Regions from separate parts of the Thiothrix nivea DSM 5205 genome, predicted to be linked through region 1. Evidence: predicted binding sites of a transcription regulator. Region 1 holds the regulator's gene; the other holds the start of a gene.
The links. Region 1 encodes FNR, which switches genes on or off when oxygen is low (the NO sensors DNR and NnrR bind a similar motif). Its sites were predicted from a motif close to TTGATNTANATCAA; they were not measured.
Positions count from the first base shown of each region.

Region 1 (3,422 bases):
ACGCCGGTATGACACGGCGGGGCCGCGTTATACATCTTATCCGACGGCGGTTGCATTTGGACCTTTTACCGAAGATGAATACAAGGCGCACGCCTACATGAGCAATGAGGATCCTATTCCTCTGCCGTTGTCGCTGTATTTTCATATCCCGTTTTGCGACACGGTTTGCTTTTACTGTGGTTGTAACAAGATTGTCACCAAGGATCATTCCAAAGCGACTACTTACCTGGAATACCTGTTCCGTGAAATTGAAATGCAGGCCAAGCTGTATGACCGCGACCGCACGGTGGAGCAATTGCATTGGGGTGGTGGTACGCCCACTTTCCTGAATCACGATGAAATGCGCGCGCTGATGGAAAAAACCCGTCAGCATTTCAGCCTGCATATTACGGATGAAGGCGATTATTCCATCGAGATTGACCCGCGCTCCGTGACGGCAGAAACGATTGGCGTTTTGCGTGAAATCGGCTTTAACCGTTTCAGCCTAGGTGTACAGGATGTGGATGCCAAGGTGCAAGCCGCCGTTAACCGCATCCAGCCGATTGAACAGACCACTGCCATTATTGATGCCTGCCGTGCACAAGGCGCTAAGTCGATCAGCGTGGATCTGATTTACGGGTTGCCGTTCCAGACGGTTGATAGCTTCCGCCAGACGCTGAATACTATCATTGACATGTCACCTGACCGCCTTTCTGTATTCAATTATGCGCACATGCCCAACCTGTTCAAGCCGCAGCGCCGCATCAACGAAGAAGACTTGCCAACGCCGGAAACCAAGCTGCAAATCATGCAGTTGGCGGTTGAACACCTGACTGCTGCGGGCTACGAATACATCGGCATGGATCATTTCGCCAAGCCGGATGATGAGTTGGCGCTCGCCCAGCGGCAGGGAACTTTGCACCGCAATTTCCAAGGCTATACCACCCATGCGGATTGTGACCTGATTGGCATGGGCGTCAGTTCCATCAGTAGCGTGGCAGAGTGCTATAGCCAGAATGCCAAGAGCATGGAAGAGTACTGCGCGGCCATAGATGCAGGGTATCTGCCAGTTATCAAGGGGCTGACCCTGGATGAAGATGATGTGTTGCGCCGTTACATCATCCAGCAATTGGCTTGTCAGTTTGCGCTGGATTTTTCCCAGGTTGGGCGTCTGTTTAGTCTGGAGTTCGCTGATTATTTTCAGCGCGAACTGGAAATGCTCCAGCCCATGGCTGCGGATGAATTGCTGCGTTTCACCAACAAGGGTGTAGAAGTCACGCCACGTGGGCGTTTCCTGATCCGTAACATTTGCATGGTGTTTGATGTCAGCCTGCGCAAGCAGAGTGTCCAGCAGCGTTTTTCGCGGGTTATCTGAAATTAAAGTACATCACTGGCAGGGCGGCAGGTGTGATGCGCCAGCTGCTTGAGGCGGCTCATATCATCAATTTTTACCAGCCGATGCTGGACGGAAATGATGCTTTCCTCCTGTAGGCGTGAAAACATGCGGCTGAGCGTTTCGACTGCCATACCTAAGTAGTTGGCTAGGTCGTGGCGTGCCATTGGCAGGTTGAATTCATTGGCGGAAAACCCGCGCTCCCGGTTGCGCTCTGACAGGCTGGACAGGAATGTGGCGAGGCGTTCTTCGGTGCGCATTTGCCCAAGGGTCAGAAGCAGCATCTGTTCACGTTCCAGCTCAGTGCCGATCTGGCGCATCATTTGCCCGCGCATGACCGGAAGCTTGCCGCACAAGTCCTGGAAATTATCCATGCTTAGTTCACATACCAAGGTATCGTCAAGCGCCTGTGCGTCACAGGTATGGCGGTCACGGGCGAAGGCATCAAAGCCCAGCAGGTCGCCAGGAAGGTAAAAACCGAGTATTTGTTCTTCGCCATCCGGGGTTGAGAGTGAGGTCTTTACCGCGCCTGCCTTGACTGCGTAAATGGCATGTTGGCTGTCGTCACGGTGGAACAGGTAGTCTTTCTTTTTGATTTTAACCGTTTTGTTGATGGAATTTTCCAACAGATCCAGTTCTTCCCGCGTCAGGCCGCGTGGCAGGCACAGCTCGCTCAGGCTGCAATTGTGGCAGGCGACGGCGGCTTTCTTGGCGCTGTGTAAAGGGACTGTTTTCATGCCTTATTCCAAACTGTGTGGATTATCAATCGGTTCCGACCCAACTACTTCAGGGTTTGCACAAATCCCTGGTAGTCATCGTTTTTCTTGATGTGAATCAAAGCACTGTGCGTGACTTCACTTACACTTTGATTGTACACATTTATTGTCATTAGTATAAGGAGCATAGGCTATCATGGCGGAACTACTCTTTGGAAGCTGGATGGGCATATTAACCATCATCGTCATTCTATTTATGTTGGTAATGATGGCTTATCTGGGTTGGGTATTTGTAAAAAAATCAGGCGAATAGTCTGGGGCGGCAGAAATACATTCCACTTTGTCACGAGGGTGGCTAATATGCAGTTACTTGCGTAGACAGGAAAGAGCAGAAAGTGGAAGACCAACAATCAGAAAACCAGGCCCTTGCACGTAAGGGTATTTATCTGTTGCCCAATTTATTGACCACTGGAGCCATGTTTGGCGGTTTCTATGCCGTGGTGGCAGCCATGCAGGGCAAGTTTGAAGCTGCTGCAATTGCAGTGTTTGTCGCCATGATTCTGGATGGGCTGGACGGGCGGGTTGCGCGCATGACCAATACGCAGTCTGAGTTTGGCGCGCAATACGACAGCATGGCTGACCTGATTTCGTTTGGTGTGGCTCCGGGTTTGGTGATGTACCAATGGGCATTGGTGCATTTGCAGTCTTTCGGGGCGTCGTGGGGTAAGGCAGGCTGGCTGGCTGCATTTGTTTATGTGGCATGTGCTGCGTTGCGGCTGGCGCGTTTCAACACCCAGATCGGCAAAGTGGACAAACGCTTTTTTGTCGGCCTGCCCAGCCCTGCGGCTGCGGCTGTCATGGTGGGGATGGTGTGGGTGTTCCACGACCTGGAAATCACCGGGCGGAATGTGCAACTGCCTGCCTTACTCCTGACCCTTTCCGTTGGGTTGTTGATGGTCAGCAATATCAGTTTCTACAGTTTCAAGGACTTTGACCTGCGCAACCGGGTACCGTTTGTTGCGGTGTTGATTGTGCTGCTGGTGTTTGCGTTGACCACGATTGACCCACCTAAGGTACTGTTTGGGGTTTTCCTGGTGTATGCGCTGTCGGGGCCAGTCATGTGGGCGTGGCGGCGTTACCGGCGTTATCAGCGCCGCAGGAAGGGGGCTGATGACTGAAACGCGCTTAACGGGTCAGCCCGCCCGCGCCGAAGCGTTCAATATCCGGATTCTCCCGGAAGAAATCGACTTTCAGCCCATCCGCGCGCAAGGCTCGGGCGGGCAGAACGTCAACAAGGTGTCGACCGCTATCCACCTGCGTTTCGACATCCGCGC
Region 1 is NZ_JH651384.1:4,182,653-4,186,074, forward strand. It holds gene hemN (oxygen-independent coproporphyrinogen III oxidase) at 1-1,354, shown strand, start outside; gene fnr (fumarate/nitrate reduction transcriptional regulator Fnr) at 1,357-2,109, opposite strand; gene THINI_RS24605 (DUF3149 domain-containing protein) at 2,285-2,401, shown strand; gene pssA (CDP-diacylglycerol--serine O-phosphatidyltransferase) at 2,538-3,266, shown strand; gene arfB (alternative ribosome rescue aminoacyl-tRNA hydrolase ArfB) at 3,259-3,422, shown strand, end outside.

Region 2 (3,422 bases), 300 kb from region 1:
ATGACGGTAGATGACCAAGGCAGTGGCGTACCGGAAACGGAATTGGAGAGCATTTTTGAGCCATTCCAGCGCAGCAGCACGGGTAGCCCCGCCCGCAACGGGTATGGTTTGGGGCTGGCGATTGCCCGCCGCGCCATTGAAAGCCACGGCGGCAGCATCCGCGCTACCAACAGGCCGGGGCAAGGTTTACGCATCAGTATCGCCCTCCCCTTCCCGTAAAAACGATCCGGGAAAGGGCGATAGCCTCACTGTGCAGGATCAGGACTGTTTGCCGTCAGTCTTGGCCGCAGCGTCTTTCTGCTTGGCTTTTTCCATATCAGCCTTGTTGAAAGGCTCTGGCACTGGCGTATCGTTGGTGGAAGGCGGCAGGATAGGCAGCTGTAGCTCAGGCTGCTTGCCGGTCAGGGTCTTCAGGAAAGCCACGATGTCGGCAGTTTCCGCATCGGTAAACTTCTTGCCCAACTGGAGTTGCCCCATGGTGGTAACAGCCTGTTCCAGCGTCTTGGCAGCCCCATCATGGAAGTAGGGATAGGTCATTTCCACGTTACGTAGCGTTGGCACTTTGAACTTGAAACGGTCTTCATCCTTCTTGGTCAGACCGGCCATCCCTTCGGCCTTGCTATCGGTCTTGTAGGGTTCCACCACACCCATTTTCTGGAAGCTGTTGCCGCCAACTGCCGGGCCATTGTGACAAGCCACGCAACCGCTTTCCTTGAATAGCTTGTAACCAGCCAGTTCGTTATCGGCCAGCGCCTTGCTGTCACCCTTGAGCCATTGGTCAAATTTGGAATCTGGCGTCACCAAAGTTTCTTCAAACGCGGCAATGGCATCGGTCACCATGCCGATATCCATTTCATCCTTGCCAAATACGCTCTTGAACTCATCCTTGTATTGGGGGATGGATTGCAGCACATCGAGCGCCAGCTCATGCGTGAACGCCATTTCGCCGGGGTTGGCAATCGGGCCTCCTGCCTGCTCTTTCAGGTCTTTGGCGCGGCCATCCCAGAATTGCGCCACGTTCATACTGGAGTTCAGCACGGTCGGAGCGTTGATGGGGCCTTGTTGCCAGTGATCGCCAATGGAGGTCGGCAGGTTGTCAGTACCGCCCATACTCAGGTTATGGCAGGAGTTGCAGGAAATGAAACCGGATTTGGAAAGGCGTGGGTCAAAATACAGCTTTTTACCCAGCTCAACCATGGCAGGGTCTTTGACTTCAGCAGCCTCAATCGGCTTGATCGGTTCATCTTTGGCAGCAACCACATCAGCAGGCTTGTCAGCATCTTTCGCGGCAGTGGCAGATTCTTCAATCTTGGCCAGCTCTGTTTTTGCTGCATCTTCCGCCCAGACCGCAGAGCCTAGGCCCAGCGTCAGCAGCGACACCATCAGGATTTGTGTTTTCATGACTATCTCCTACTTTTTTATTTAGGGTAAATTGTTTCGAGCAATCATGTTACGCCTGAGCCACTGCACCAACTTGATGCAGGTCAAGATTTTTCACGCCCTACGATAGGGTTTTTCGCTTATCATAATCGGTTTTTTAGAATACTAAACCAAAGACATTATAATTTTTGATATTTCGCAAATTAATGGGGAGACTGATTTCCCCTCTAAAATGTGGAGGGGAAATCACAACGACTTTAACCGGTTACACGGATAAAATGATGGTTGTCTTCGTGGTCACGACACACTACGACATTAGGGTAATGGAAAAGGACAGCGCAACCCGGCTCTATGCTACTGACATCACCGCCAACCGCGACAAAACCGGCATGAGGGACACCGCAATGGCTTATACCCAGTTTGTCGTACTGCGCGGGATGCAAGGTGAGTGACTCGTATTCATCAAGAGCCGAGCAGTCATAATCACTGCTGACCGCATCCCATAACTTGCTGACCGCGCGGGGATTACGTCCTTGGTATTCATATTTGATCCGCCGTACCAAAGCTAACAACCAATCAGCATCATCATCGTCTTCCTCACTTTTCCCGGCATCCGTACCTGCACCCCAGCCGCTAGCAGGCAAAGCCGCAGTGTGGTCAGGTGGGTCAATAATCGGTTTGTGTGGGTCAATACCGCTGAAATCCATGGCGGAAGCGGCCTTGGCTGCCAGACCTGCACCCGCTGCAACGACCGCCCCCTTGGCCATGTCCAGTAAGCTGCCACCGTCATCCGTGCTGGCTTCTGGCAGAGATTCTGGCAGACTGGCTTTGACATCAGGCAAATCCAATCCTGCCAGTGCCATGTCAAGGTCAGGCGGGTCAATGATCGGCTTGTGCGGGTCAATGCCGTCCACGCCCATTCCCAAAGATTTCACCGCCATATCTGGCAGATCAAGGTCGAAATCAGGCGGGTCGACTATCGGTTTGTGTGGGTCAACACCGCTGAAATCCATGGCGGAAGCAGCCTTGGCTGCCAGACCTGCACCCGCTGCAACGACTGCCCCCTTGGCCATGTCCAGTAAGCTGCCACCGTCATCCGTGCTGGCTTCTGGCAGAGACGGGGCTTCATCGGCGAACGCTACGCTCGGGATGCTGGCATCTGCTTCCATTGGACTCAGTTCCGGCGCTTGCAGGGAAGGCTGTGGCAGGTCAGCTTCAACTTCCGGCATTTCCACGGATACATCCGGTAAACCTGCCTTAATCCCTGGTATTTCTATGGCGGCTTCTGGCAGACTGGCTTTGACATCAGGCAAATCCAATCCTGCCAGTTCCATGTCAAGGTCAGGCGGATTGACTATCGGCTTGTGCGGGTTAATGCCGTCCACACCCATTCCCAAAGATTTCACCGCCATATCTGGCAGATCAAGGTCGAAATCAGGCGGGTCGACTATCGGTTTGTGTGGGTCAACACCGCTGAAATCCATGGCGGAAGCGGCCTTGGCTACCAGACCTGCACCCGCTGCAACGACTGCCCCCTTGGCCATGTCCAGTAAGCTGCCACCGTCATCCGTGCTGGCTTCTGGCAGAGACGGGGCTTCATCGGCGAACGCTACGCTCGGGATGCTGGCATCTGCTTCCATTGGACTCAGTTCCGGCGCTTGCAGGGAAGGCTGTGGCAGGTCAGCTTCAACTTCCGGCATTTCCACGGATACATCCGGTAAACCTGCCTTAATCCCTGGTATTTCTATGGCGGCTTCTGGCAGACTGGCTTTGACATCAGGCAAATCCAATCCTGCCAGTTCCATGTCAAGGTCAGGCGGGTCAATGATCGGCTTGTGCGGGTCAATGCCGTCCACACCCATTCCCAAAGATTTCACCGCCATATCTGGCAGATCAAGGTCGAAATCAGGCGGGTCGACTATCGGTTTGTGTGGGTCAACACCGCTGAAATCCATGGCGGAAGCGGCCTTGGCTACCAGACCTGCACCCGCTGCAACGACTGCCCCCTTGGCCATGTCCAGTAAGCTGCCACCGTCATCCGT
Region 2 is NZ_JH651384.1:3,880,433-3,883,854, reverse strand. It holds gene THINI_RS19360 (ATP-binding protein) at 1-219, shown strand, start outside; gene THINI_RS19355 (cytochrome-c peroxidase) at 259-1,401, opposite strand; gene THINI_RS19350 (hypothetical protein) at 1,638-3,422, opposite strand, start outside.
Region 2: the regulator FNR is predicted to act here: its motif matches at 1,475-1,488, upstream of THINI_RS19355 (cytochrome-c peroxidase).